2 regions of the Escherichia sp. E4742 genome follow, and region 1 is predicted to be linked to the other one. Evidence: predicted binding sites of a transcription regulator. Region 1 holds the regulator's gene; the other holds the start of a gene.

Region 1 (15,759 bases):
GGGATGCGAATATTCGGAAAGCGTATTCGCTGTTTGAGCCCGACCTCTATGAGATTACTGAAATTAAAACCGACAATGTTTTAAATGCCTATCCTGATTATGACAGCGTAGCGGCCAGTATTGTCCAGGGATTGCCGTTGTTTCGCGATAAACCTGTATCGGGGGTAAGTGAAAAATTGCAGTGGATTGAACAGGGCAAGGTCGAAAAATTTGCGGCTGGCAACGTTAAACATGAAGATCCGCTGGTGGCGCGTTTTCTGACTCGCATGGAGAGTCTACCAACCGATGTTATGCTGCAATTGCTACAGCATCCTGATGACCAGACACGAGAATATATGGCGCAGCGTTGGCCCGCCAGGCAAATGCATTTACTCACCGCGCCTTTTATTAAAGACCAGGCAGTGGCGAAAGGACTGATTAAAAACAGCGATATTTCACCAGAAGTGAATGAAAAATTAATGTCGACTCCTGTCGAGAGCGTCCAACTCGAGCAGGCCAGACAGGATAATCTTTCTCCGGAAATCATTGCCCTATTAAGTCAGAGTCCGTTTCCGATTGTGCGTAAGACGTTAGTCAGCCAGTACGATTACGCGTGGCTGGCGCCAGCATCCGTGGTGGATGAACTGATAAATAGCGATGATGATAAACTACGCGAACGAATTGCTGGTGCCGATTTGACTACACGACAAGCCGTGGCGCTGAGTAACGATCAATCACTTAAGGTCCGTGAAGCCGTAGCCCATACGCTTGCGGAACTAAAAGTTACGCGGCTTTCTGCAAACATGAGTATTCCCGATATTGAACGTATTGCAGATCAAATGTATCTCGATAATAAAGACCATAAAAATATCGTTATGGCATTATTTATTGCTTTACCTGAAGCGCGCCAACTGTCGCTGGCAAAAGAAGATATACGATATTTACGTGAAGGTGCGCGTTATCTGACATCAACTGAAGTGATTAACTATCTCCTGACACATCATGATAACCCTGCTGTCTGGAATGAATTAGCACACGATAAACTGCTGCCGTTAGAATATAAGGAAAAATTGTGGCAGCGCACATTGCAATTAATGATGAACAAACGGCAAGAAGATCAGGAGCAGGCGTATGATATACAACTGGAACTGATTGATAATGGCATGGTAGATGAAGCAATGCTCAATGACGCCATCGATTTGCTGCCTGATTTACCGGCTGAATATCGTTACCGGATGCGCAATCAGTTATTTGATAAAAATGATTTACCATCAGAGATTATTGCCCGTCTTGATAAGCAATATCGCTTTAATTCTGACTGGGCGCTGTCTGTTACAGACATGACAAATAGTAATCGTAGGCAGTGTGATAGAGGATTACGTCGCTGGAATGATGATGATAGCGTTATTTTAATTGAGCTGGATAAGCTGACAGATAAGCCTGATGACGAGTTTTGGCTGGCATTACTGCAAAGTCGGCATGAACAATTACGTAAAACGGCGTTGATTAATGCGCATACGCCGACTTCCGCATTCACAGCATTGGTTACACCGCAGGATCGTCAGGGAGCGATTGCCAATCCGCAACTGCCTGCTGAGGTGAAAACGGCGTGGTTAAAAGAGGAACCGTCATTACTGTTATTTGCCGATCATCCGGATCCGCAACAATTACGAAAATTAGTTAAAACCGGATCGACACGGCAAATTCGTAGTGAAGCGCGCAATAAGCTTGAGGAACTAAAATGAGGTCACGGCCCTGGAGTAAATTACAGCGGGAAATCTATGATTTACTGACGCCGATCATCAATTTGCAAATTCACTGTACCCGTTATCCAATGCGCAGCCAAAATGGTGGAAGCACCGATTTGCCGTGTTACTGGATCACTCTGGATCACGATGTTATCTGGGATTACCCAAAAGACTTTGTCGCGGGTAATCATGGCGTGCGAAATTTTCACGGCGAAACTTGCTGGTATCCTTACCTGACGGATATTTGTTCAATTTCCGATTTATTGCGTGAATATATTGATACACCGAAAGCGGAACTGTTAACGAAACAGTTTGCTGGCGATAAGTGGGGGTTAGTGAATATTCTGCGTGCCGCCGACAGGCGAATAGGGACGAGGCGGTTAGATCAGTTACGGCGTAAAACGCATAATATTGCAGCGTTAAAAATCATTACCCGACGTAGCGAATGATTAGATTAATGCCTGGCATGGCTTCGTACGCCGGATAAGACGCACCGAGGCGTCGCATCCGGCATTGAAGGCAAACCAGCTATTAACGTTGCGCTTCGCCACCCAATCCTTCGATCAGGTTTTGAATTAACGCTGCCAGTTCGCCTGTCATCAGGATGAAATCGGCGTCAAAACGCTGGGCAAAATCTTCGCGGTCGATATCTTCGTTTTGATCGCGCAGTTCGTCGCAGAACTTCAGGCGCTTGAGCGAACCATCGTCGCACATCACAAACTGAACGCGCTGCTGCCAGTCGAGCGCCAGTTTAGTCACCACTTTTCCGGCTTCAATGTGATTGGTGATCTCTTCGCTGGTCAGATCTTGTTTCTTCGCGCGGATCACGCCGCCATCTTCCAGCAGCGATTTCAGCTCGGCTTCATCAAGCAGCTGGAAGCCCTGTGCCGCGCTACCGGAGCGTACCCATTCGGTCAGCGTCAGTTCAATCGGGTTTTCCATGCTCAATGGCACAACCGGTAACGACCCCAGGCTTTTACGCAGCAGTGCCAGCGTATCTTCCGCTTTTTTGGCGCTGGCGCAGTCCACCATGATCAAACCGTTCACCGTGTCGATCCACATCATGGTCTGGCTGAAACGGCTGAAGGCGCGAGGCAGCAGAGAGTGCAGCACTTCATCTTTCAGCGAATCTTTTTCGGTTTTCTTCAGCTTACGCGCTTGCTCGGCTTCCAGTTTGGCGATTTTCGCTTCCAGCGCCTGTTTAATGACCGGAGACGGGAGAATTTTTTCTTCTTTGCGCGCGCAGATAACAATTTGACCATTGGCAACGTGCGTTAACGCATCGCTGTGCGATCCCATCGGAGGAACCCAGCCCATCTTCGCCATATCCTGGCTGCCGCATGGGGTAAATGCCATCGAGGCTAGCTGTTTTTCCATCTCTTCTGCACGCAGCGAAATTTCGCGGCTAAGACGGTAAACCATTAAATTTTTGAACCACAGCATGATAATTTCCACGGCCTTGTCGTTAAATTTAGCGGGCATGATAACGAATTGTCGGCGGCCTTGCATTGCCAATCCGGTTGTCCGTCTCTACGCTATTGATATTGAAAAAAATAAGGAGAGTACCGTGCGTATAGGTATCGATTTAGGCGGCACCAAAACGGAAGTCATTGCACTGGGCGATGCAGGGGAGCAGTTGTACCGTCATCGTCTGCCCACGCCGCGTGATGATTACCAGCAGACTATTGAAACGATCGCCGCGTTGGTAGAGATGGCGGAGCAGGCGACGGGGCAGCGTGGAACAGTGGGGATGGGGATCCCCGGCTCGATTTCACCCTATACCGGAGTGGTGAAGAATGCCAATTCAACCTGGCTTAACGGTCAACCATTCGATAAAGACTTAAGTGCGCGGTTGCAGCGGGAAGTGCGGCTGGCAAATGACGCCAACTGTCTGGCGGTTTCAGAAGCGGTAGATGGCGCGGCAGCGGGAGCGCAGACGGTATTTGCCGTGATTATCGGCACGGGATGCGGCGCGGGCGTGGCGTTCAATGGTCGGGCGCATATCGGCGGCAATGGCACGGCAGGCGAGTGGGGACACAATCCGCTACCGTGGATGGACGAAGACGAACTGCGTTATCGCGAGGAAGTCCCTTGTTATTGCGGTAAACAAGGTTGTATTGAAACCTTTATTTCGGGTACCGGATTCGCGACGGATTATCGTCGTTTGAGCGGACATGCGCTGAAAGGCAGTGAAATTATTCGTCTCGTTGAAGAAAGCGATCCGGTTGCCGAGCTGGCATTACGTCGTTATGAGCTACGACTGGCGAAGTCGCTGGCGCATGTGGTGAATATTCTCGACCCGGATGTGATTGTCCTGGGCGGAGGGATGAGCAATGTTGACCGTTTATATCAAACAGTTCCACCGCTGATTAAACAATTTGTCTTCGGTGGTGAATGTGAAACGCCCGTGCGTAAGGCGAAGCATGGTGATTCCAGCGGCGTACGCGGTGCCGCATGGTTATGGCCACAAGAGTAAAAAAACCAGGTAGCTGGTGCATCATGCCTGATGCGACGCTTGCCGCGTCTTATCAGGCTTACACGTAGGCCGGATAAGGCGCTCGCGCCGCATCCGGCACCGTGCTCAGATGCCTGATGCGACACTGGCGTGTCTTATCAGGCCTACAAAATGAGCAGCCCGTAGGCCGGATAAGGCGTTCACGCCGCATCCGGCACTGTGCTCAGATGCCTGATGCGACACTGGTGTGTCTTATCAGGCCTACAAAATGAGCAGCCCGTAGGCCGGATAAGGCGTTCACGCCGCATCCGGCAATAAGCAACGAGCACTGTGACTGCAACCTATCCCAGTGGTTTCGCCAGCACCGGACTCTCCGCTACTTGCTGGCGCTTATAGCGACCATACAGCAGCAACGAGGACATCGCAGCAAACGAGAGCAGGGCGGCAGGCAACGCCACGTAATTATACGCCAGCCCCAGCGTCAGCATCATCCCGCCGCAATAAGCCCCCACGGCGCTACCGAGGTTAAACGCTATTTGCCCACCCGCGGCACCTAATAACTCCCCACCTTTGGCATTTTGCAGTAACAATATTTGCAGCGGTGCTGAAAGGGCAAATAATCCCGCGCAACATATAAAAGCAAAAATAAGCGACGTTGTTTTCATGCCGCCGAAGAAAAAAAGCATCAGCAGTGCCAGCACAATAATGAAGTCCGTCACTGCCGCAATGCGTAGCGGCGAGTAACGTCCGGAAATCCGGCCACTTAGCATATTCCCCAGCACCATCCCCAGTCCGACCAGCATCATAATGAAGGTCATCGCCGTTTCCGAAAAACCGGAAATAAACATCATGTAAGGTTTCACGTAACTAAACCAGGCAAACACACCTGCGTTGCCAAACATGGTGGCGGCGAAAATTAACCACGGGGCCGGGCTGCGCAAAAAGTGAAATTGTTCGCGCAGCTTTCCTTTCGCCTCGTCGCGAATATCCGGTACCCAAAAATAGACCGATGCCATCACCGCAATATTAAAAACAGCGATCAATAAAAAGGTGTAGCGCCAGCTAAATTCCTGACTTAAATACGTCCCCAGCGGAATGCCCAGCAGATTGGCGACCGTCATCCCGGAAACCATACCCGCCACGGCGGCGGTGACTTTGCCGGGTTGGATGATTTTCGATAACACGATCGCCCCGACGCCAAAAAACGCGCCATGCGGAAACCCGGAAACCAGGCGGCCAATGACGCACAACGTCACCAGAAACAACAAGATATGTTTGAGTGAGTAGCGGCTGGAAAAAAGCGCGATTATCGGTGCACCGACCACCACCCCCAGCGCATAATACGAAATCATATGCCCGGCGGCAGGAATCGAAATCCCCACATTATGCGCCAGCTCCGTGAGCACCCCCATAATGCCAAATTCAGCCATTCCCAGGCCAAATGTGCCGAGTGCCAAAGATAAAATAACTTTTTTCATACCACCATCACAACCAACAGAGCAGCTACGAATCACCGTAGCCAATAAAGTGATAGCTTGCAGGATAACGACCAGTCGGGCCAAGAGATAATTCGCCCCTCTGTATTCATTATCCTGCTGAATAGTTATTTCACCGCGAACGTGCTGTCCAGTTTGCTGTAACCCAGTCCGTTGATCTTCTTCACTTTGATCTGCACCGGAATACGCTCTTTCATCGCTTCAACGTGGCTAATCACCCCGATGGTTTTACCACTGGCGTTCAGGGCATCCAGTGCGTCAAGGGCGGTATCCAGCGTTTCGCTATCCAGCGTGCCGAAACCTTCATCGAGGAACAGCGAGTCAATACGCGTTTTATGGCTGACCAGATCCGAAAGCGCCAGCGCCAGTGCCAGGCTCACGAGGAAACTTTCGCCGCCGGAAAGGGTACGGGTGTCGCGTACCGCATCTGCCTGCCAGGTATCAACAACCTCGACCTCCAGCGCCTCGCTGGCTTTACGCTGTAACAGGTAGCGACCGTGCAGCCGGGTAAGTTGCTGGTTAGCCAGATGGACCAGATTATCCAGCGTCAGTCCCTGAGCGAATTTACGGAATTTATCGCCCTCTTTGGAGCCAATCAGCGAATTAAGATATCCCCAGTCCTCAACCTGCTGCGTCGTCTGTGCAATTTGCTGCATTAAGGTTTGTTGTTGCTGACGGTTGTCTGCATCCTGCTTCAGCTGCTGGCGAATTTCCCCCTGGCGAGTGGTGTTTTCACGCAACTTTTGGTGAGTTTGGGCTAACTCTTGCTGAATCTGTTCCACCGTCACCGTGAGATCCAGTCCGCCAGGTCGGTGTTGCTGATGCTGTGCCAGCGTTTCAGCTGTCTGAGTGGCCAGCGCTTGCGCCTGACGACGCTGGTTTTCCAGATTCTGCTTGAGCTGTTCCAGCTGCGTTAGTGTTTGTTCATCCATTAGCGCTGCAAGAAATGCCTGCTGATCGTCAAAAATGCTGTCCTGTAGCGCGGTGTCAAACTGCGCCTGAATTTTTTGCAGACTTTGCACTGCCAGAACCTCCTGTTGCTGCAACGTTTGCTGCTGGCTTTGCAACGCGAGGCATTGTTCGTGAACTTGCCGCCAGTTTTCCAGCGCCACCGTTTCTTCGCTGTGCGGGAGTTCATCACTTTGCGGCAACGTTTCCAGAATCGGCGTCAGCTGCTGAATACGGTTTTGCAGCGCGGTTAATTCGTTCTGGCGTTGCTGCCAGTTCTGCGCTTCTTGCTGACGTGTCGCCAACCAGCTCTCTTCTTCCTCTTCCTGTGGCAATGTCAGTGCGTAACCTGCCAATGCCGTTAAGAGTTGCTGCTGGCGTTGTTCAATTTGCTGTTGATACTGGATAATTTGCTGGTTATGCGCGGCAATCTGCCCTTGTAATTCATGTCGTTGGCTGAGTAACCGCAGCTGGCGTTCGTGCTCATCTTGTGCATCTAGCCACGGTTGAATATCGTCCTGTGGCTGCAAGGTGATATTGAGGCTGGCCGCGACGGCTTGCCATTGTTGAGTAAGTGCTTGCTCATCTTGTCGGAGGCTTTGTGCTTCGTTTTCATCGCGCTGAAGCTGCTTCGTTAATGTATCCAGTTGCCCACGCAGCGCCGCGCCTTCTTCGCCGAGCTTTTTCACTTCGTTTTCCAGCGTTAATAGCCGGGCCTGATTAACGCCCGGTTCCAGCGCCTGATACGCCTCAACCGCCGGGTGGCTGGTGGAACCGCAAAGTGGACAAGGCTGACCCGCCTGTAACTGCGCGCGCTGGGCTTCCAGCGTTTTAATGCGCGCTTCCTGCTCGCAAATTGTTTTGACATCGGCAAGTTGCTGCGTCTTTTCTTTATAACGCTGGCGCATTTCGTTAAGTGCGGCGTTACGTTGCGTCTGTTCCAGAGTGACATTCTGGATAGCGACCTGTAACTGCGCCAGACGTTTTTGTTGGGGAACAATCTGCCCATGCAGCGCAACCAGGCGTTGACGCAGTGGGCGTTGCTCAGCATGTTGCGCCTGGGCGCTAGCAACTTCATCGGCGGTTAACGTCAACGTGATCGCCGCAAGCGCATTAATTTTTTGCTCTGCATGGGTTAACTGTTGCTGCCATTGCCGCAGATGCTCGCGATCGCTGGTTTGTTGGGAGAACTGCGCACGCCAACCCGCCAGTTCGTTGTTCCACTGACGGAAGCGGTCGTGTTCCTGTAACCAGGCATTCAGGCTTTGTTGCTGCTGCTGTAATTCTGCTGACTGCTTCGCCGCGTGGTGGCGAATGCTCGCGCGAAGCGCCATTGTGCTCTGTAAGCGAGTATTTACTTCTTCAATCTGCTGGCGAGTATGCGTTAGCGCTGCGCTGTGTTCTGCTATTCGTTCCCAGTGCGGACGAAGATTTCTTGCCGGTTGCGCCAGGCTGAGGGCCGCCAGTTGCGGTTGTGCTTTTTCTTCTTCGGCTAACGCCTGTTGCAGTGCCTGCTGACGGCGACTGGCTTCCTGCTGCAACTCGTCCTTACGCGTTAACCAGTTTAGCGATTGTTGTTCTTGCTGCTGCGCAGTGAGTAACCGTTTCTCTTCGTCAGTGAGTACCTGCAAACTATCTGTAAGCGATTGCAGCTGTTCTGGCGCTAATAACGCAACGCCGCTGGCCTGCGCTTGCAGTTTCTCCAGCTCAGTACGGGTCGATTTATGCTGTTCAAAAACCATCGCCGAGATTTGCCCGTAGATTTCGGTGCCGGTTAACTCCTCGAGCAATTCCGCGCGTTCTTTTGGTTTTGCATTCAGGAAGGCAGCAAATTGCCCTTGTGAAAGCAGCATCGAACGGGTGAAGCGCCCGTAATCAAGCCCGGTTAACGTCGCTGTCAGTTCCAGCTTATCTTTCACTTTGTCGGCGAGAATTTTGCCGTCTGCGCAGCGCGCCAGCTCTACGCGTGGCACCTGCAAATTACCGTCCGGCTGGTTACGCGCCCGATTCTGGCTCCAGAATGCGCGATACGCTTCACCTTTCACTTCAAATTCCACTTCCGCCAGACATTCGGCGGTATCGCGGGTCATGAGATCATTTTGTGATTGCGAAACGTTAGAGAGGCGCGGGGTTTCGTGATACAGCGCCAGACAAATGGCGTCCAGCAGGGTGGTTTTCCCCGCACCGGTTGGGCCGGTAATGGCAAACAGCCCGTTGCTGGCGAACGGCTCGCGGGTGAAATCAATCTTCCATTCGCCTTTTAATGAGTTCAGGTTTTTCAGGCGCAGGCTGAGAATTTTCATGCTTCGTGTTCTCCGGCGAGGGTCTGCAACGTCGTGGCGAAAAGATTCTGTAGACGTTGCTGCTGCGATTCATCCAGTTCTTCTAGTGCCAGACGGCGATTGAACACCTCTTCGACGCTGAGTTCGCTGAGGGTTTCACGCTGTTGGCTGGCTAACACACGCTCGCGCTGTTCACGACTCCGGCGTACCAGCAATACTTCGACTGGCAGTGATTCGGTTAATACCTGAATCTTGCGTTGAATATCATGCAGATACTCATCAGTAGTGATTTCGATATCCAGCCAGACAGGTGGTTCTTGTGATACATCGCGCCACTGTTCCAGCTGTTCGGTAATCGACGCCAGATCTCCTTTCAGCACTGCCATCGGTTGCGTTACCGGTACGTTCAGGTTTTCCACGCTCTCTAATTTGCCGTTTGAAAATGTCACCAGATGGACATATTTACTCTTACCGCATTCATCAAAACTCAGTGGAATGGGGGAGCCGCAATAGCGAACATGTTCCATGCCACCAATAATCTGCGCGCGGTGAATATGCCCGAGCGCGATGTAGTCGGCTGGCGGAAAGTTTTGTGCCGGAAACGCGTCCAGCGTGCCAATATAAATGTCACGCACGGCGTCACTTTTACTGGCACCCACGGTCGTTAAATGTCCCGTGGCGATGATGGGCAGAGGCTGATCGCCGCGCAGCTTGCAGGCATCGGCATAGTGTTGTTGATAATAATCAGTAATAGCTGCCAGCAAATGCTGCTGTTTTTCAATACCGTTAAGCCCCGCCTGGCTGGTAATAATGTCACGCGGGCGTAAAAAAGGAATGGGGCACAGCACTGCGCCTGGCGTCCCGTCGCGATGAGGCAAGATTTGCGGCGCATGTCCGGCGCTGGCGACCACGGTAGTATTGAGGAACGCCATGATATCGCGCGATTCATTCAGCGTGGCGACTGAATCATGGTTTCCCGCCAGTACCACCAGATGACAGCCCGTTTGCTGTAAATTGACAACAAAACGGTTGTATAACGTACGGGCGTAACTGGGCGGCGAACCGGTATCGAAAACATCACCGGCAACAATAATCGCATCCACCTGATGGGTTTGTGCTGTCTCCAGCAGCCAGTCAAGAAAAGCCTGATGCTCAGCTTCGCGGCTTTTACTGTAGAAGTTCTGGCCGAGATGCCAGTCTGAAGTGTGAAGGATGCGCATAACGATTCTCTGGCGAAAAAGCATGGGCGCGATTATACCCAAACAGGTGCGCTATTTGCTTTTTTCTGCACCACGGAAATCAATAACCTGAAGGGATGTGCGACGTGCTTTTCATAAATCTGTCATAAATCTGACGCATAATGACGTCGCATTAATGATCGCAATCTATTTATTACAACAGGGCAAATCATGGCGAGACGTATTCTGGTCGTAGAAGATGAAGCTCCAATTCGCGAAATGGTCTGCTTCGTGCTCGAGCAAAATGGCTTCCAGCCGGTCGAAGCGGAAGATTATGACAGTGCTGTGAATCAACTGAATGAACCCTGGCCGGATTTAATTCTCCTCGACTGGATGTTACCCGGCGGCTCCGGTATCCAGTTCATCAAACATCTCAAGCGTGAGTCGATGACCCGTGATATTCCGGTTGTGATGTTGACCGCCAGAGGGGAAGAAGAAGATCGCGTGCGCGGCCTTGAAACCGGTGCGGATGACTATATCACCAAGCCGTTTTCGCCGAAGGAGCTGGTGGCGCGAATCAAAGCGGTAATGCGCCGTATATCGCCGATGGCGGTGGAAGAGGTGATTGAGATGCAGGGGCTAAGTCTCGACCCGACATCTCACCGGGTGATGGCGGGCGAAGAACCGCTGGAGATGGGGCCAACTGAATTTAAACTGCTGCACTTTTTTATGACGCATCCCGAGCGCGTGTACAGTCGCGAGCAACTGTTAAATCACGTCTGGGGAACCAACGTATATGTGGAAGACCGCACGGTCGATGTCCACATTCGCCGCCTGCGTAAAGCACTGGAACCGGGTGGGCATGACCGCATGGTGCAGACCGTGCGCGGTACAGGATATCGTTTTTCAACCCGCTTTTAACGCCTTGCTCATCGGACGCAGAGCAAGGCTTATGATTTCATAACTGGAGTATCTTACGTGCTGGAACGGCTGTCGTGGAAAAGGCTGGTGCTGGAGCTGCTACTTTGCTGCATCCCGGCTTTCATCCTGGGTGCATTTTTTGGTTACCTGCCCTGGTTTTTGCTGGCATCGGTAACAGGACTGCTTATCTGGCATTTCTGGAATTTATTGCGCCTTTCGTGGTGGCTGTGGGTGGATCGCAGTATGACGCCGCCACCGGGGCGTGGTAGCTGGGAACCGCTGCTGTACGGTTTACACCAGATGCAACTGCGTAATAAAAAACGCCGCCGCGAGCTGGGTAATCTTATCAAACGCTTTCGTAGCGGCGCGGAGTCGCTACCCGATGCGGTGGTGCTGACCACGGAAGAGGGCGGTATTTTCTGGTGTAACGGTCTGGCGCAACAAATTCTTGGTCTGCGCTGGCCGGAAGATAACGGGCAGAACATCCTTAACCTGCTGCGTTATCCGGAGTTTACGCAATATCTGAAAACGCGTGATTTTTCTCGCCCACTCAATCTGGTGCTCAACACCGGGCGGCATCTGGAAATTCGCGTCATGCCTTATACCCATAAACAGCTGCTGATGGTGGCGCGAGATGTCACGCAAATGCATCAACTGGAAGGGGCGCGGCGCAACTTTTTCGCCAACGTAAGCCATGAGTTACGCACGCCATTGACCGTGTTACAGGGTTACCTGGAGATGATGGATGAGCAACCGCTGGAAGGAGCGGTACGCGAAAAAGCGTTGCACACCATGCGTGAGCAGACTCAGCGGATGGAAGGGCTGGTGAAGCAGTTGCTGACCTTGTCGAAAATTGAAGCCGCGCCGACGCAGTTGCTGAATGAGAAGGTTGATGTGCCGATGATGCTGCGCGTCGTTGAGCGGGAAGCCCAGACGCTGAGCCAGCAAAAACAGACATTTACCTTTGAGATTGATAACGGCCTCAAAGTGTCTGGCAGCGAAGACCAGTTACGCAGTGCGATTTCGAATCTGGTCTATAACGCCGTGAATCATACGCCGGAAGGTACGCATATCACCGTACGCTGGCAGCGAGTGCCGCACGGTGCCGAATTTAGTGTTGAAGATAATGGACCGGGCATCGCACCGGAGCATATTCCGCGCCTGACCGAGCGTTTTTATCGCGTTGATAAAGCGCGTTCCCGACAAACTGGCGGTAGCGGGTTGGGGTTAGCGATCGTGAAGCATGCGGTAAATCATCATGAAAGCCGGCTCAATATTGAAAGTACGGTGGGCAAAGGTACGCGTTTCAGTTTTGTTCTGCCGGAACGTTTAATTGCCAAAAATAGCGATTAATCCGCCTTTGTCATTTTTTGTTGCCATAAGCCAGCCGATGCTGGCTTTTTTTCTTTGCAGTCAAAAAACGGGCGCTGAATTTTACAATGTCTGGTGATTTTTTGTTCGCATGATAAGCCATATCTTTTTCACGGAAATAGTGTTTTATACTGGTTGGAGATTTCTTATCGCTATATACCTCTGGTTTTTAGATCCCTCCTTGCTTTAAAACGTTATAAGCGTTTAAATTGCGCTTCAGGTGCTGTCATACTGACTGCATTCACGCGGTAAATCGAAAAACTATTCTTCGCCGCGCCTGGTTGGGAGTATTTCCCGCTAAAATTGTTTAAATATACCGCTGTATCATCCCCAGGGATTGGCACAAAATTTAACGTTACAACACCACATCCACAGGCAGTATGATTTATGACCCATCAGTTAAGATCGCGCGATATCATCGCTCTGGGCTTTATGACATTTGCGTTGTTCGTTGGCGCAGGTAACATTATTTTCCCTCCTATGGTCGGCTTGCAGGCAGGCGAACACGTCTGGACTGCGGCATTCGGCTTCCTCATTACTGCCGTTGGTCTGCCGGTATTAACGGTAGTGGCGCTGGCGAAAGTTGGCGGCGGCGTTGACAGTCTGAGCACACCAATCGGTAAAGTCGCAGGCGTGCTGCTGGCTACGGTCTGCTACCTGGCGGTAGGGCCGCTGTTTGCAACACCGCGTACGGCAACTGTCTCCTTTGAAGTGGGCATTGCGCCGCTGACGGGTGACTCCGCACTGCCGCTGTTTATCTACAGCCTGGTCTATTTCGCTATCGTTATTCTGGTTTCGCTCTATCCGGGCAAGCTGCTGGATACCGTGGGCAACTTCCTTGCGCCGCTGAAAATTATCGCGCTGGTCATCCTGTCTGTTGCGGCGATTGTCTGGCCAGCGGGCTCGATTAGCTCGGCAACTGAGGCTTATCAAAACGCTGCGTTTTCGAACGGTTTTGTCAATGGCTACCTGACGATGGATACGCTGGGCGCGATGGTGTTTGGTATCGTTATTGTTAACGCGGCGCGTTCTCGCGGCGTTACCGAAGCGCGTCTGCTGACCCGTTATACCGTCTGGGCCGGCCTGATGGCAGGCGTTGGTTTGACTCTGCTGTACCTGGCGCTGTTCCGTCTGGGTTCAGACAGCGCGTCGCTGGTTGATCAATCCGCGAACGGTGCCGCTATTCTGCATGCTTACGTTCAGCACACCTTTGGCGGCGGCGGTAGCTTCCTGCTGGCGGCGTTAATCTTCATCGCTTGTCTGGTCACGGCGGTTGGTCTGACCTGCGCTTGTGCGGAATTCTTCGCCCAATACATCCCGCTCTCATATCGTACGCTGGTGTTTATCCTCGGCGGCTTCTCGATGGTGGTGTCTAATCTGGGCTTGAGCCAGCTGATTCAGATCTCTGTACCGGTGCTGACTGCCATTTATCCGCCGTGTATCGCACTGGTTGTATTAAGTTTTACACGCTCATGGTGGCATAATTCGTCCCGCGTGATTGCTCCGCCGATGTTTATCAGCCTGCTTTTTGGTATTCTCGACGGGATCAAAGCATCTGCATTCAGCGATATTTTACCGTCCTGGGCGCAGCGTTTACCGCTGGCCGAACAAGGTCTGGCGTGGTTAATGCCAACGGTGGTGATGGTGGTTCTGGCCATTATCTGGGATCGCGCAGCAGGTCGTCAGGTGACCTCCAGCGCCCACTAAATCACTGTAAATTTGTTTTAACCACGGGGCTGCGATGCCCCGTGGTTTTTTATTGTGTTGATGGGTTAGGAATTGATGGAAAGTAAGAACAAGCTAAAGCGTGGGCTAAGTACCCGACACATACGCTTTATGGCACTGGGTTCAGCAATTGGCACCGGGTTGTTTTACGGTTCGGCGGACGCCATCAAAATGGCCGGACCGAGCGTGTTGTTGGCCTATATTATCGGTGGTGTCGCGGCGTATATCATTATGCGTGCGCTGGGAGAAATGTCGGTACATAACCCGGCCGCCAGCTCTTTCTCGCGTTATGCGCAGGAAAACCTTGGTCCGCTGGCAGGTTATATCACTGGCTGGACCTACTGCTTTGAAATCCTTATTGTTGCCATTGCCGATGTCACCGCTTTCGGTATCTATATGGGCGTCTGGTTCCCGACGGTGCCGCACTGGATATGGGTGTTGAGCGTGGTGCTGATTATCTGCGCCATTAACCTGATGAGCGTGAAAGTATTTGGTGAGCTGGAGTTCTGGTTCTCGTTCTTTAAAGTCGCCACCATTATCATCATGATCGTTGCTGGTTTCGGTATCATCATTTGGGGGATTGGCAACGGCGGGCAACCGACCGGTATCCATAACCTGTGGAGCAACGGCGGCTTCTTCAGTAACGGCTGGCTTGGCATGGTGATGTCGTTGCAAATGGTGATGTTTGCCTACGGTGGTATTGAAATTATTGGTATTACCGCTGGTGAAGCGAAAGAGCCGGAGAAGTCTATTCCGCGCGCGATTAACTCAGTGCCGATGCGTATTCTGGTGTTCTATGTTGGTACGCTGTTCGTCATTATGTCTATCTATCCGTGGAATCAGGTAGGTACTGCTGGTAGCCCGTTCGTGCTGACGTTCCAGCATTTGGGGATTACCTTTGCCGCCAGCATTCTTAACTTCGTTGTGCTGACTGCTTCACTGTCGGCAATTAACAGCGATGTGTTTGGTGTAGGCCGTATGCTGCACGGCATGGCAGAGCAGGGCAGTGCGCCGAAAATTTTCAGCAAAACGTCGCGTCGCGGTATTCCGTGGGTCACGGTGCTGGTCATGACTACCGCGCTGCTATTTGCTGTGTATCTGAACTACATCATGCCGGAAAACGTCTTCCTGGTGATTGCCTCGCTGGCGACCTTCGCTACCGTGTGGGTGTGGATTATGATCCTGCTGTCGCAGATTGCCTTCCGTCGCCGCCTGCCGCCAGAAGAAGTTAACGCGCTGAAATTTAAAGTTCCTGGCGGAGTGGCAACGACCATCACGGGGCTGGTTTTCCTGGTCTTTATCATCGGACTGATTGGTTATCACCCTGAAACGCGTATCTCTCTGTACGTTGGTTTTGCGTGGATTGTGGTGCTGTTGATTGGCTGGATGTTTAAACGCCGCCACGATCGCCAGTTGGCAGAAAACCACTAATTCCTGCCTTTTGTCGCCGGATCAGGAGCAAAACTTGATCCGGCTATTCCGAAAATTATCCGCCCCCGTCCTCCTCCCTCAAATATTCTTCAGATGATGATTGATCCTGCATTAGGCTATGGCAAGGTGAGCACATTTTAATCGCAGGGGAATTATGATGTTGAATGCATGGCACCTGCCGGTGTCTCCGTTTGTTAAGCAAAGCAAAGATCAACTGCTTATTAC
Region 2 (15,759 bases), 480 kb from region 1:
GTAACTGCCAGTCTCGTCGGGATGTCATAGCGAATCGCTCCTGTTGTCAGGAGCGCAAATATAGCAAATTCGTCGATACCGCGCCAACATATGGCTATAATCGCCGCCAGTATCAATTGAGGAGCATTCCATGTCTGCATTTACCCCGGCAAGTGAAGTCTTGCTGCGCCACAGTGATGATTTCGAACAAAGCCGTATTCTGTTTGCCGGTGACTTACAGGATGACCTGCCCGCGCGTTTAGATACCGCGGCCAGCCGTGCTCATACCCAGCAATTCCACCACTGGCAGGTGTTAAGCCGCCAGATGGGGGATAACGCCCGTTTTAGTCTGGTCGCCACGGCGGATGACGTCGCAGATTGCGATACGCTGATTTACTACTGGCCGAAGAATAAACCAGAAGCCCAGTTCCAGTTGATGAATTTACTTTCTCTGCTGCCGCTGGGGACGGATATTTTTGTCGTTGGTGAAAACCGCAGCGGCGTACGCAGCGCCGAGCAGATGCTGGCCGATTATGCGCCGTTGAATAAGGTAGACAGCGCCCGTCGCTGCGGCCTCTATTTTGGTCGTCTGGAAAAGCAGCCGGTGTTTGATGCGGATAAATTCTGGGGCGAATATAACGTGGATGGCCTGACGGTCAAAACGCTGCCGGGCGTGTTTAGCCGCGACGGTCTGGATGTCGGCAGCCAGTTGCTGCTCTCGACGTTAACCCCGCACACGAAAGGTAAAGTGCTGGATGTCGGCTGCGGTGCAGGTGTGCTTTCAGTTGCGTTTGCGCGCCACTCGCCGAAGATTCGTCTCACTCTGTGCGATGTCTCTGCCCCGGCGGTAGAAGCCAGCCGTGCAACACTTGCGGCCAATGGTGTTGAAGGTGAAGTCTTTGCCAGCAACGTCTTTTCCGAGGTGAAAGGTCGTTTTGATATGATCATCTCCAACCCGCCGTTCCACGATGGGATGCAAACCAGCCTGGATGCGGCGCAAACGCTGATTCGCGGCGCGGTGCGTCATCTTAACAGCGGCGGCGAGCTGCGAATTGTAGCGAACGCCTTCCTGCCTTATCCGGATGTGCTGGATGAGACATTTGGCTTCCATGAAGTTATCGCGCAAACCGGACGCTTCAAGGTGTATCGCGCCATTATGACCCGCCAGGCGAAGAAAGGTTAAGTATCTGGCACCTGTCGCCGCATGCCGTGTTGGATGCGGCGTGAACGCCTTATCCAACCTACAAAACCTGTACGTTACCCGTAGGCCAGATAAGACGCGTCAGCGTCGCATCTGGCATCTGCACCCGCATACCGTGTTGGATGCGGCGTGAACGCCTTATCCGACCTACAAAACCTGTACGTTACCCGTAGGCCAGATAAGACGCGTCAGCGTCGCATCTGGCATCTGTACCCGCATGCCGTGCTGGATGCGGCGTGAACGCCTTATCTGACCTACAAGACCTGTATTACCCGTAGGCCAGATAAGACGCGTCAGCGTCGCATCTGGCATCTGTACCCGCATGCCGTGTTGGATGCGGCGTAAACGCCTTATTCGACCTACAAAACCTGCACGTTAGCCCTTCGTAGGCCAGATAAGACGCGTCAGCGTCGCATCTGGCATCTGTACCCGCATGCCGTGCTGGATGCGGCGTGAACGCCTTATCCGACCGACAAACGAATTATCCACAATCCACTGATGGCCATTTTTCCAGCAATTACACATCAGGCGATAATTAACTATTGACGAAAAGCTGAAAACCACTAGAATGCGCCTCCGTGGTAGCAATTCTTTTTAAGAATTGATGGTATGCGAAGGTGGCGGAATTGGTAGACGCGCTAGCTTCAGGTGTTAGTGTCCTTTCGGACGTGGGGGTTCAAGTCCCCCCCCTCGCACCAAAAACCACGTTGATATTGCTCGCACTGGGCGAAGGTGGCGGAATTGGTAGACGCGCTAGCTTCAGGTGTTAGTGTCCTTACGGACGTGGGGGTTCAAGTCCCCCCCCTCGCACCAAACGAGGCGATATCAAAAAAAGTAAGATGACTGTGCGAAGGTGGCGGAATTGGTAGACGCGCTAGCTTCAGGTGTTAGTGTCCTTACGGACGTGGGGGTTCAAGTCCCCCCCCTCGCACCAATTATCTTTACTTCCTTCCCTGTTTTATCATCCCTGATTCCCGTTCATTATCATCAACATGACGCCAGAAATAAGCGCCAGGCACGATGGTAGTAAAACGTAATGCCGTAACTGTTTGTGATATAGCATCAGCGGCGTCAACACTAATCCCATCAGAATAACAATCCGCCACTGATCCGGCGATAAATCCGCATACGTCATCCCTGCAATCAGCAATCCTGGCAGCAACACTCCCCAGCCACTGCCCAGCATACGTTGCAACATGGTTTGATCTCTTTCATTGATAATGATAACCAATATCATATGATAATTTTTATCATTTGCAAGCCAGAGAAATCCCTTGCTATCGGGTAAACCTATCGCTAGGATTAGCAATCATTATCATTTAGATTACTATCACGATTATGGCCTATCGTTCCGCACCGCTCTATGAAGATGTTATCTGGCGAACGCATCTCAAGCCGCAAGATCCCACGCTTGCACAAGCGGTACGTGCGACGATCGCCGAAAATCGTGAACATTTGCTGGAGTTTATCCGTCTGGATGAACCCGCCCCGCTTAGTGCCATGACGCTGGCGCAATGGTCCTCTCCCAATACGCTAAGTTCTCTACTGGCGGTCTATTCCGATCATATCTACCGCAATCAACCAATGATGATCCGCGAGAACAAACCGCTGATCTCACTGTGGGCGCAATGGTATATCGGCCTGATGGTGCCGCCATTAATGCTGGCGCTGTTAACCCAGGAAAAAGCGTTAGATCTCTGTCCGGAACATTTCCACGTTGAGTTTCACGAAACCGGACGCGCCGCCTGTTTCTGGGTCGATGTGTGTGAAGATAAAAACGCAACAACGCATTCTCCACAACAGCGAATGGAAACGTTAATCAGCCAGGCGCTTGTCCCGGTAGTGCAGGCATTAGAAGCGACAGGTGAAATTAACGGCAAACTTATCTGGAGTAATACCGGTTATTTGATTAACTGGTATCTGACCGAGATGAAGCAGTTGCCTGGCGAGGCGTTAGTTGAATCGCTCCGCCATGCTCTGTTTTTTGAGAAAACGCTCTCCAGCGGCGAAGATAATCCATTGTGGCGCACAGTCGTGCTGCGCGACGGCCTGCTGGTGCGCCGCACCTGTTGCCAGCGTTATCGCTTACCGGATGTGCAACAGTGTGGGGATTGCACGCTGAAATAAGCACACTGCCGGGAGGATAAACCCGGCATTAAGTAGATTAATATGGATGCAACACATTACTTGTTTCTGAAATCCGCATACATAACAGAATATCTGCCGCCTCAAGCAATCCGGCATCAGAACTGACACCCAGTTTCGACATCACATTAAATTTATGCGCGCGGATCGTTTTAATATTGCGTTTAAGCTGTTCAGCAATTTGCGTCATTGAGTAGCCACGCGACATAAACCGTAATATTTCCCTCTCCGTCGGGCTCAGCGTCCGGCTTTGATTAATATACCACTGGTTGTTCAGTCGATCGGTCGCCTGACGTACGCCATTTAATGACAGAAACAGCTCCTGGTGAAAAACATCCAGCGTTGATGCTTTACTTAACACACCATCCAAAGGAGAAGGCGATAATGAGCCAATCAACCGCGCTTCAATATCATCATCCGCAATAACCAAACGCCGGGTACGTGGAAATTTGATTGCCAGCTCAGTCAGACAAGATAATCCCTCCCTGCGCTCAGTTCTCATGGCAGAAAAAGAAAAAATGACCGCCGCAAATGAAACCCGCGACATAGCATCCTGAAAAGCCTCCTGGCTGGTATACGTATAGAGTTTATAAGGATTACCCGCAAACTTTCTGAATAAACTCTCAATCCCGATACTGCTCATGACGCACTTTTCTATGAGTGCGACATTTCTCTTCTTAATTCGGTTGTGTTCCATTCCGCGGCATCTCCATAAACAGAAGGCAAGTTAAGTTCCCTTGCCCCCTGTGCGCTATTAATCCATGCATACATCTCAGCGTTACTGTGAATTGCCAGCCGCCGCATCGCACTGTTTTTTTGTGCGCTGATGGTTTTATTGCTTTTCTTAAGCAATGAAGCTATTTGGTTGATGCCCCATCCTTTACCTAACAGCCGCAGTACCTTGCGTTCAGAAAGGGTAAGAATCACGGTGCGATAACCAAATTCCTGGATTTCCGGCATTGCAGGCGAAGTCAGCATGGCGCTGATGCGATCTGCATGGACATTGCCAGAACGAACGGTCTTGACCAGATTCTCAATGGGCTCGATATCGGACAGTAACGTCGCAGTTGGACACATAAGCAGTTCCACCGCCTGAGAGTACCAGGCTCGCGAAACCATGAAAACCCAATGAATTTCCCGGTATTGTGAGATCAATGAATAGTAATGTTCACAAACAGAACGCGGATCTTCTGTTTGTCCGGCTAAATCGGCAATAACTAACCCAGCACGACGTAATTGTAATATAGTCAGCTCCTCCGCAGAGGTGCTACTCGTTATATCGTATTCAGGGAGATGGGTCCTCATGACCTCTTTTAACCCTGCCTGCATAACGGGTATTTTACTGATAACAATTCCATTTTTGCAGCATCCTGGCAACATATATCCTCCATATCCACTGTCTATAAATTATGATGGTTTATTCAGGATATTCACCCTTCAAATGATTCCAACAAATTAATAGATTGAGCGAATAATTTATCCTTAGCATTCACTTCATATCAGTTTACCCCAGCCACACAAAAAATCCTTTGTATGTTTCAGGAGACTAGCATCAAATAATAACCTGGAAAAATACCGCTGACACATTTAAAATATCTAAATTATGTTGTTAGAAATACTTAATCAAAACCCTCAAAATCAATCAGTTTAAGATATCATTTAAAATAACGAATAAAAGTTAAATGAAACGCCTTTGGCCAGAATATCAAGAAAAAAACCAATAAAAACTGAAAGGTATTTCTTACCAGAAACCAAAAAAATGATTTCACCGGCCATTACTCAAACGCGTAAAAACAAAACGATAAATTCATTTTAATGATAATATTCATGGAATTATTTATTCCACTCAAAACTTGCATCGCTTCCCTTCAGCGAACTCATCACCGTAACCAGGATTAATCAGCGCAATTTTGATCTTAACCAACGTCAAAACAGCCATGCTTCGTGATACAAAAGGGTTCTCATTTTTTGAAAAATACGCAACACGTCTATGACAAAGGGCGAGTTATGCAAACAGAGCAACAGCGAGCCGTTACACGGCTATGTATCCAGTGCGGGTTATTTCTTTTACAACATGGTGCGGAAAGTGCGTTGGTTGATGAGCTTTCCTCACGACTGGGTCGGGCGTTAGGGATGGACTGCGTCGAAAGTTCTATCTCTTCGAACGCCATAGTGCTGACCACCATTAAAGATGGTCAATGTCTGACATCTACGCGCAAAAACCACGATCGCGGCATTAATATGCATATGGTTACTGAGGTACAACACATTGTGATTCTGGCGGAACATAAGCTGCTGGATTACAAAGGTGTTGAGAAACGTTTTAGCCAAATACATCCCCTGCGCTATCCGCGTTGGCTGGTCGCTTTGATGGTGGGACTCTCTTGCGCCTGTTTCTGTAAACTGAATAACGGTGGTTGGGATGGGGCGTTGATTACATTCTTCGCCAGTATGATCGCCATGTATATCCGCCAGCTACTGGCACAACGCCACCTCCATCCACAAATAAACTTTTGCATCACTGCCTTCGCCGCCACCACAATTTCTGGCCTCCTTCTACAACTTCCGACATTCAGTCATACGCCTACTGTGGCAATGGCGGCCAGTGTTCTTTTACTGGTGCCGGGTTTTCCGTTGATAAATGCTGTAGCCGATATGTTTAAAGGTCATATAAATACCGGACTGGCACGCTGGGCGATTGCCAGCCTGCTGACACTGGCAACCTGCGTTGGCGTGGTGATGGCACTCACAATTTGGGGGCTACGCGGATGGGTGTAATCGAATTTCTATTAGCATTAGCGCAGGATATGATCCTCGCGGCAATCCCAGCGGTCGGCTTTGCGATGGTGTTCAACGTGCCAATCCGGGCATTACGCTGGTGTGCGCTGCTTGGCGCGATGGGTCATGGTTCACGAATGATTTTAATGACTACCGGACTCAATATTGAGTGGTCGACGTTTATGGCTTCGCTACTGGTCGGCACCATTGGTATTCAGTGGTCGCGCTGGTATCTGGCGCACCCGAAAGTCTTTACCGTGGCGGCTGTCATTCCGATGTTCCCGGGCATCCCGGCGTATACTGCAATGATTTCAGCGGTAAAAATCAGTCAGTTAGGTTACAGCGAACCGTTAATGATTACCCTGTTAACTAACTTTCTTACAGCTTCTTCAATTGTTGGCGCGTTATCCATCGGTCTTTCCGTTCCTGGATTGTGGTTGTACCGCAAGCGCCCCCGCGTATAAAATTGCCTCGCTTAAAGCACATGGATGAGAGGCTGCCTGGCCTCATCCGTGTGTTACTATAAAAGTAATCTCCCTTCTCGTTCATCGTTCCATATTGAGAAACAGTATGTCTTCCAGAGTTTTGACCCCGGACGTCGTTGGTATTGACGCCCTGGTACACGATCACCAAACCGTTCTGGCAAAAGCAGAAGGCGGCATGGTTGCCGTATTTGCCAACAATGCCCCGGCGTTTTATGCCGTTACGCCCGCGCGTCTTACTGAACTGCTGGCGTTGGAAGAAAAACTGACGCGTCCGGGAAGTGACGTGGCCCTGGACGATCAACTCTATCAGGAACCGCAAGCCGCCCCCGTTGCCGTACCCATGGGTAAATTCGCCATGTACCCAGACTGGCAACCCGATACCGACTTTATCCGTCAGGCGGCATTATGGGGCGTAGCGCTAAAAGAGCCGGTGACCGCCGAAGAACTGGCGTCATTTATTTCTTATTGGCAGGCGGAAGGCAAAGTCTTCCATCATGTGCAGTGGCAACAAAAACTGGCGCGCAGCCTGCAAATAGGTCGTGCCAGCAATGGCGGATTAACGAAACGAGATGTGAACACAGTCAGTGAACCTGACAACCAAATTCCACCGGGATTCAGAGGGTAACGATGAAAAACGTTGGCGACCTGATGCAACGTCTGCAAAAAATGATGCCAGCCCATATCAAACCCGCCTTCAAAACGGGTGAAGAACTTCTGGCATGGCAGAAAGAACAAGGGGCGCTCCGCGCCGCCGCTCTTGAGCGCGAGAATCGGGCGATGAAAATGCAGCGTACCTTTAACCGCTCTGGCATTCGTCCACTGCATCAAAACTGCTCCTTTGAGAACTATCGTGTTGAGTGCGAAGGGCAGATGAATGCGTTGAGCAAAGCGCGCCAGTATGTCGAAGAGTTCGACGGCAACATCGCCAGCTTTATCTTTTCTGGCAAGCCTGGAACTGGCAAAAACCATCTGGCGGCGGCAATCTGCAACGAACTGCTGCTACGTGGAAAGTCCGTATTGATCATCACCGTGGCCGATATTATGTCGGCGATGAAAGATACCTTCAGAAATAGCGGTACCAGCGAAGAACAACTGCTTAACGATCTGAGCAACGTGGATCTGCTGGTGATCGACGAGATCGGCGTGCAGACCGAATCTAAATACGAAAAAGTGATCATCAATCAGATCGTCGATCGCCGCTCTTCTTCCAAACGCCCGACCGGTATGCTGACGAACAGCAATGTGGAGGAAATGACGAAGTTACTGGGCGAGCGTGTTATGGATCGTATGCGCCTGGGTAACAGTCTGTGGGTGATCTTCAACTGGGACAGTTATCGTAGTCGGGTAACGGGTAAAGAGTATTAATCCTCCTTTCCGGCGCTATACTGCGACACAATTCCACCTTGAGTAATGATGATGAAAACTATTAAACACCTTCTGTGCTGTGCAAGTGCCACCAGCGCATTCATTTCAACCGGGGTGCATGCTGCGTCCTGGAAAGATGCGCTTTCCAACGCCGCCAGCGAGTTAGGCAACCAAAACAGCACCACACAGGAAGGCGGTTGGTCGCTCGCCTCATTAACTAACCTGCTTAGTAGTGGCAACCAGGCATTAAGCGCAGATAACATGAACAATGCCGCAGGCATTCTGCAATACTGCGCGAAGCAAAAGCTGGCTTCAGTTACCGATGCGGAAAACATCAAAAATCAGGTCCTGGAGAAGCTGGGCCTGAACAGCGAAGAGCAGAAAGAAGATACCAACTATCTGGATGGCATTCAGGGTTTGCTAAAAACCAAAGATGGTCAGCAGCTTAATCTGGACAACATCGGTACGACTCCTTTAGCTGAAAAGGTAAAAACCAAAGCCTGCGATCTGGTGTTAAAGCAAGGTCTGAACTTTATTTCCTGATTCGCATAACGCCGCGTTTTAGCTGTTAATCGGCTGGCGCGGCTATCCCCTTCTCTTTTTCCCGCTTCTGACGCTTTCATCCCTTGCTATGCGGGAAACAACCTCGCTCAAAAAAGTCTGTTTATAAACTAATTCCTAACAACATCGCATTTTTTTGACACTAGAATTGCAGCAATATGGCAGCACCATTACATTGTGTTTCTCAAAAAATCTTAAACATCGGCTATACAGCCTGGTTTAGTGAGGATCGCCCGTTGTCAGAACTACTCTCTTTCGCCCTGTTTCTCGCCTCTGTGCTGATCTACGCATGGAAAGCGGGACGTAACACCTGGTGGTTTGCAGCCACGTTAACGGTGCTGGGGTTATTTGTCGTTTTAAATATCACCCTGTTTGCCAGCGACTATTTTACTGGCGACGGCATTAACGACGCGGTGCTCTATACCTTAACTAACAGCCTGACCGGTGCTGGCGTCAGCAAATATATCCTGCCGGGAGTGGGTGTCGTGCTGGCACTGGCGGTAGTTTTCGGCGCGCTGGGCTGGATCCTACGCCGACGCCGTCATCATCCTCACCATTTTGGCTACAGCCTGCTGGCGCTCTTACTGGCGCTGGGTTCTGTGGACGCCAGCCCGGCGTTTCGCCAGATAACGGAGCTGGTAAAATCCCAGTCACGCGACGGCGATCCTGACTTTGCGGCTTATTATAAAGAACCGTCGAAAACCATCCCTGCCCCCAAACTTAACCTGGTTTATATCTATGGTGAGAGTCTGGAGCGGACCTATTTTGATAACGACGCTTTTCCGGACCTCACTCCCGAACTGGGCGCACTGAAAAATGAAGGGCTGGATTTCAGTCATACTCAACAACTGCCAGGAACGGATTACACTATCGCGGGCATGGTGGCGTCTCAGTGCGGGATTCCACTGTTTGCCCCGTTTGAAGGTAACGCCTCTGCCTCGGTTTCCAGCTTCTTCCCGCAGAACATCTGTCTTGGCGATATCCTGAAAAACTCCGGTTATCAGAACTATTTTGTGCAAGGGGCTAACCTGCGTTTTGCGGGTAAAGATGTGTTCCTGAAATCACACGGCTTCGACCATTTGTATGGTGCAGAAGAGCTGAAAAGTGTGGTGGCGGATCCGCATTATCGCAACGACTGGGGATTCTACGACGATACCGTGCTGGATGAAGCGTGGAAAAAGTTTGAAGAGCTTTCCCGCTCTGGTCAGCGATTCTCACTGTTTACTCTGACGGTCGATACCCATCACCCGGATGGTTTTATCTCTCGCACCTGCAACCGCAAAAAATATGATTTTGACGGTAAGCCGAATCAGTCATTCAGCGCGGTAAGTTGCAGCCAGGAGAACATCGCGACGTTTATCAACAAAATCAAAGCGTCACCGTGGTTTAAAGATACCGTCATCGTCGTCTCTTCTGACCATTTAGCGATGAACAACACGGCGTGGAAATACCTTAATAAACAGGATCGTAACAACCTGTTTTTCGTCATCCGTGGCGACAAGCCACAGCAAGAGACGCTGGCGGTGAAGCGCAACACCATGGATAACGGCGCTACAGTGCTGGATATTCTTGGTGGCGATAACTTTATCGGCCTTGGGCGTAGTAGCCTCTCTGGTCAATCCATGTCGGAAGTGTTCCTCAACATTAAAGAAAAAGTGCTGGCGTGGAAGCCCGATATCATTCGTCTGTGGAAATTCCCCACCGAGATGAAAGAGTTCACCATTGATCAGAATAAAAACATGATCGCCTTCTCGGGTACCCATTTCCGTCTGCCGCTACTGTTACGCGTGTCGGATAAACGTGTGGAACCACTGCCAGAAAGCGAATATTCTGCACCACTTCGTTTCCAGTTGGCCGATTTCGCTCCGCGCGACAATTTCGTCTGGGTTGATCGCTGCTACAAGATGGCGCAGCTATGGGCGCCAGAGCTGGCTCTCTCCACTGACTGGTGTGTTTCCCAGGGGCAGCTTGGTGGTCAGCAAATTGTTCAACATGTTGATAAAACGACGTGGAAGGGCAAAACCACATTTAAAGATACCGTCATCGATATGGAACGCTACAAAGGCAATGTCGATACGCTGAAGATTGTCGATAACGATATTCGCTACAAAGCCGACAGTTTCATTTTTAACGTCGCGGGTGCACCGGAAGAAGTGAAACAGTTTAGCGGGATTTCCCGTCCGGAGTCGTGGGGCCGCTGGTCCAACGCGCAGCTGGGTGATGAAGTAAAAATCGAGTACAAGCATCCGCTGCCGAAGAAATTTGACCTGGTGATTACCGCCAAAGCATACGGCAATAACGCCAGCCGTCCTATTCCGGTACGCGTAGGCAATGAAGAACAAACCATCGTACTGGGCAATGAAGTGACCACCACCACGCTGCATTTCGATAACCCAACCGATGCCGACACACTGGTAATTGTTCCGCCAGAACCTGTCTCAACCAACGAAGGGAATATCCTCGGACACTCGCCGCGTAAGCTCGGCATTGGCATGGTGGAAATCAAAGTGGTGGCGCGTGAAGGGTAATCACTGACTGATTTGTAGGTCGCATAAAGTGCGACCTACACGCCTTCTCCGGCTTACAACACATTATTAAGAAACAAAAAAAACAGCGCCCAACATTTCCCCGGGCGCTGCATGGCAACTCGCATTATCAGAAAGTAATCACGCCCTTAATCAACTCACGATTGTTAATCACATCGCGCTCATAGATTTCTGCCAGCGTGGCGAATGGATAGCGATGGGTTAACATCATATCGGCAGTAATTTTCCCTTCCGCCATCAGCCGCCCGACTTTCGCGAAATCTTCCGGCGTGGCATTTCGGCTGCCCATCATCGTAGTTTCTTTTTTATGGAATTCTGGATCAGAGAACTGCAACTCGCCTTTAAACAGGCCAACAAATACTACCGTGCCTCCATGACGAATCAGATTAACGGCGTTATTCATCGCATGTTGATTACCTGTTGCGTCGATCACTTTCTGCGCCAGCGAACCACCAAATTGCGCCCGCAACTGGTTGTCAAAATCCTCGGCTGACGGGTCCATCACGGGCAACTCCAGACGCGTTGTCACATGCTCACGCCGCGCCGGACTGGTATCCGCCACCACCACCTGTGCGCCATCGGCTTTAGCGATTGCTGCCGCGCCCAGACCAATTGGTCCCGCCCCGACTACCAGCACCTGCTCGCCAGGCGCAATTGCTGCGCGACGAACCGCATGAGCGCTAATAGCGAAAGGTTCAATCAACGCTGCCGCCTGCGGATCAATACCATCCGCAGGCAAAATGTTCGCCACTGGCACGCTCAAATACTCACTAAAACCGCCATCCTGATGCACGCCAATGACCGAAATTTTTTCACAGCAATTGGTGCGACCGCTTTTACACGCCGGACATTCCTGACAAGAAATATACGGAATTACCGCAACTTGCTGTCCAATATTAAAATTGTGAATGTTTTTTCCTGATTCAATAATTTCCCCACATATTTCATGGCCTAAGACGCGTGGATAACTAAAAAATGGTTGATTACCTGCCCAGGCATGAATATCCGTACCACAAATTCCGACGACTTTAATTTTAATTAATGCTTCGTTGTCTCCTGGTGCCGGCCTTGCCCGGACTTCCCAAACTAATTTCTTTATTTCCTGACAAATTAAGATTTTCATTGTAGACATGATTCACCGCTCCTTTTATTTTATTACTTCCAGATATCGTCGAATTTATAAGAACGACTGAATTTGCCCATAAAATATGCAGAAGAACACGCATAAAAGTGTCTTTAATCGGTTTTTAATACCGTACCGGAGGGAACAATGAGCCGTTCGCAGAATTTACGTCATAACGTCATAAACCAGGTGATTGAAGATCTGGCTCGGGGAAATATTCCTTCCCCACTGCCTTCGCAAAATGGACTGGCAGAGATGTATAACATTAGTCGCACCACGGTACGCCACATACTCCAACATTTAAGCGAATGCGGCGTGCTTACCCAGGTGGGAAAGGATTATGTTGTCGCCCGCAAACCCGAGCAGAACGATGGATTTGATTGCATCGCAGCCTCGCTTACAGAGCAAAACCACATTTTCGAGCAGGCATTTTTCACCATGATTAACCAGCGACATTTACGCGCCGGGGAGAGTTTTTCCGAACTCCAACTTGCGCGGGCAGCAGGCGTCAGCCCAGTCGTGGTACGAGAATATCTTTTAAAATTCGGTCGGTATAATCTTATTCAAAGCGAAAAGCGCGGTCAGTGGAGCATGAAGCAGTTCGATCAATCCTATGCCGAGCAACTGTTTGAACTGCGCGAAATGCTGGAGACACACTCACTCCAGCACTTTCTCAACCTTCCCGATGATGATCCCCGCTGGCTGCAAGCGAAAACCATGCTTGAGCGCCACCGGATACTACGTGACAGCATTGGCAGTAACTTCCGGATGTTTTCGCAGTTAGACCGGGATTTTCATGCCATGTTGTTATCCGCTGCTGACAATATCTTTTTTAATCAATCACTTGAAATCATATCTGTCATCTTTCATTTTCACTATCAATGGGAGGAAAGCGATCTTAAACAGCGTAATATCATTGCTGTTGATGAACATATGACCATCCTCAGTGCCCTGATTTGCCGTAGCGATTTAGACGCGATATTCGCGCTACGTAATCATCTTGATACAGCGAAACAGTCAATGATTCGCTCTATCAGGCAACATCGCGATAAATTAAGTACCGTTTAAAAACATTGACTCTGGATTAATATCACAACATTACATCAACACATTATTAACCCAGCTAAATATTATAATTATCATTAATAGATAATTAAATGATGCTAAAACCAATATTATCAGCATCATTTAATCCATTATTACAGCCATGATTAAAATTATCGACTATCCATGATTAAAGTTTCCAGCACATCTAATTCACTGACTATTTTTGCCAGTGTTTCATCACTGACTTCTTGCCTTGCGCGCATCTGGTAAATAGCCGCACGTTTAGCATTTAACGCTGCCAGATTAAATGTTCTTTCCAGCTTCGCACGCTGCATATGTAGGGAATTATCATTAGATGACATATCATCTTCATTACACCGCATATAATCGATAAATCTGGCCCCCGTTTCCACAATCAGATCGTTGTCAAGGTTTTCCGTACTGGTGCGTAGCAAACGCTGTTGGGTCTTTTGCACGCTCAGTATAGCCATTTTGGACATAAACAGATCGGCAGCTTCCTCTTCTTTTTGTCGATTATCGCCGAAAATCCCCATATTTTTCCCCAATAGTAACGGCAGAATAATAATGCCGCAGACTAATGAAAAGAGGATCACGCCAGTGGCGAGAAAAACTAATAGGTAGCGTCCGGGAAAAGGTGTGCCATCCGGCAGCATTAACGGGATAGAAAGCACCCCCGCAAGCGTGATGGCTCCGCGCACCCCCGCAAAGGTCGCCAGCAGCATATGACGCGTTTTATATCCAGCAAACAGCATCGGATGTTTGCCGGACCGTTTACGGCTATACAGACGCATCAGCCAAAGCCAGCCCAGGCGCACAACCATTAACGCCAGATAGATCCAAATGATATCAAGGAGCAGCGAGCCGGTATCCACCAGTGGATCGTTTTCTGCACGGATCAGTGATTCCGAAATAATGCCTGGAAGTTGTAAGCCTAAAATCAGGAACACCATGCCGTTAAAGACATATTCAAGCATCGACCAACTACTTTTAGCTTTAATTCTCAGACGAATAGGCGCGTGGTGGACTACGCCAATGCGACTGGTTGTTAATCCCGCGGCAACAGCAGCAAGAATGCCAGATAAGCCAAAATGTTCCGCAAACAGATAAACAATAAACGGCAACAGAAGCATCAATACAATCTGAATGGAAGGTTCATCGTGAGCATATCGGCTGATCAGCAGCAGTCCTTTGCCATATAACCAGGTAACAGCGATCCCCACAGCAATACCGCCCAACGCGACGACAAAAAACGCAATGGTTGCGCCATGGACGCTGAATTCCATCGTCCCCATCGTTACTGCAACAGCAAATTTCAACGCCACCAGTCCGGAGGCATCATTCATCAACGCTTCGCCTTCAAGCACTTCCTGGATGTTTTTGCTAATACGCCCTTTCCCGACAATCCCTAGCAACGCCACGGCATCGGTAGGTGACAACACGGCGGCTAATGCGAAAGCAGCGATGAGCGGCACATTCGGTAATAGCAAATGAATCACATAGCCGACACCAAAAATAGTGATTAGCACCAACGCAAGCGCCAGGCTGACAATTTCCCGACTGTGCTTGATCAATTCTTTAGGTTGTATTTTTGAGCTTTCAGCAAACAACAATGGGGGTATAAACAATAAGAGAAAAAGTTCAGGATTGAATTCCACGTGCAGACCAAATATGGGCTGGGCCAGTACAGCACCAGCGGCAATCTGGATTAAAGGAAGTGGAATCTGGATGGGAGAAATTCGCGTCAGCACGCTGGTTAATGAGACAACCAGAGTAAGAATCAAAATCGTTAAAAGTATTTCCATATAATCACCCCGCTTCCTGATGCATAAATAATGAATATAACCAACCTAACCTTACAAGAATAACATCTAATTTATCACCTACAATTAATCATTAGTCGCAACACTTACTCATTAGGTTAGATTAAAAACCTACCAACTTATTACTTTACGTTTATTCATTCATTGCGCGAATGAATATGATTTACCATCCTTCGTACACACAACCACAAAATCATTTTTATCTATATATCCCAGACAGATATGAACATTTTTTCATTTTCAACACCTGACAAAAACATAACCGACGCAAATATATTTATTCCACACGTAACAAATTTAAAGAGATCGCCATACACCGTCAACTGAAAAGTTCATTTCATCATATTATCAATTTAAACAATCATCAACAAATTATAAAAAATCATTCTTTGCGAAATAATAGTTTCACCGTCACACTATAAAATCGCAACAAATACATTAACCACGGTCATACTAAAAAAACTCTTATCTATCTGAAAACAGACCATTACTCACCAGGCATTTCATAACTTAAGAATATACAATAAAGTCATATTAAAAACCGATTAAAAACAGCAAAGTCATACCAAGTGCACGAATTCACGAAATATTTACAGCAGTCAGTCTATTCGCTGGCTACTTTCCAAAAAGACGACAACCTTTTCATGGTGTTTCTCTCCAGTCTCCAGATAGTAATATTGGAGTTATT

What was found. Region 1 encodes PhoB, which activates phosphate uptake and scavenging genes when phosphate is short. Its sites were predicted from a motif close to CTGTCATAAAACTGNCNNAT; they were not measured.
Region 2: the regulator PhoB is predicted to act here: its motif matches at 8,638-8,657, upstream of opgB (phosphatidylglycerol--membrane-oligosaccharide glycerophosphotransferase).

The regions. Positions count from the first base shown of each region.
Region 1 is NZ_CP040443.1:3,403,467-3,419,225, forward strand. Features, by position in the region: gene FEM44_RS16500 (DUF2773 domain-containing protein) at 1-1,724, shown strand, start outside; gene FEM44_RS16505 (SF0329 family protein) at 1,721-2,176, shown strand; gene rdgC (recombination-associated protein RdgC) at 2,259-3,170, opposite strand; gene mak (fructokinase) at 3,295-4,203, shown strand; gene araJ (MFS transporter AraJ) at 4,524-5,660, opposite strand; gene sbcC (exonuclease subunit SbcC) at 5,786-8,929, opposite strand; gene sbcD (exonuclease subunit SbcD) at 8,926-10,128, opposite strand; gene phoB (phosphate response regulator transcription factor PhoB) at 10,318-11,007, shown strand; gene phoR (phosphate regulon sensor histidine kinase PhoR) at 11,065-12,360, shown strand; gene brnQ (branched-chain amino acid transporter carrier protein BrnQ) at 12,766-14,085, shown strand; gene proY (proline-specific permease ProY) at 14,161-15,534, shown strand; gene malZ (maltodextrin glucosidase) at 15,689-15,759, shown strand, end outside.
Region 2 is NZ_CP040443.1:2,924,329-2,940,087, reverse strand. Features, by position in the region: gene holD (DNA polymerase III subunit psi) at 1-28, opposite strand, end outside; gene rsmC (16S rRNA (guanine(1207)-N(2))-methyltransferase RsmC) at 131-1,162, shown strand; tRNA gene FEM44_RS14350 (tRNA-Leu) at 1,792-1,878, shown strand; tRNA gene FEM44_RS14345 (tRNA-Leu) at 1,907-1,993, shown strand; tRNA gene FEM44_RS14340 (tRNA-Leu) at 2,028-2,114, shown strand; gene FEM44_RS14335 (DUF1435 domain-containing protein) at 2,142-2,378, opposite strand; gene fhuF (siderophore-iron reductase FhuF) at 2,519-3,307, shown strand; gene bglJ (DNA-binding transcriptional activator BglJ) at 3,345-4,022, opposite strand; gene FEM44_RS14320 (helix-turn-helix domain-containing protein) at 3,980-4,705, opposite strand; gene FEM44_RS14315 (threonine/serine ThrE exporter family protein) at 5,333-6,103, shown strand; gene FEM44_RS14310 (threonine/serine exporter) at 6,094-6,567, shown strand; gene dnaT (primosomal protein DnaT) at 6,674-7,213, shown strand; gene dnaC (DNA replication protein DnaC) at 7,216-7,953, shown strand; gene yjjA (DUF2501 domain-containing protein YjjA) at 8,002-8,496, shown strand; gene opgB (phosphatidylglycerol--membrane-oligosaccharide glycerophosphotransferase) at 8,751-11,042, shown strand; gene FEM44_RS14285 (zinc-binding alcohol dehydrogenase family protein) at 11,170-12,192, opposite strand; gene FEM44_RS14280 (GntR family transcriptional regulator) at 12,331-13,251, shown strand; gene FEM44_RS14275 (Na+/H+ antiporter) at 13,401-15,053, opposite strand.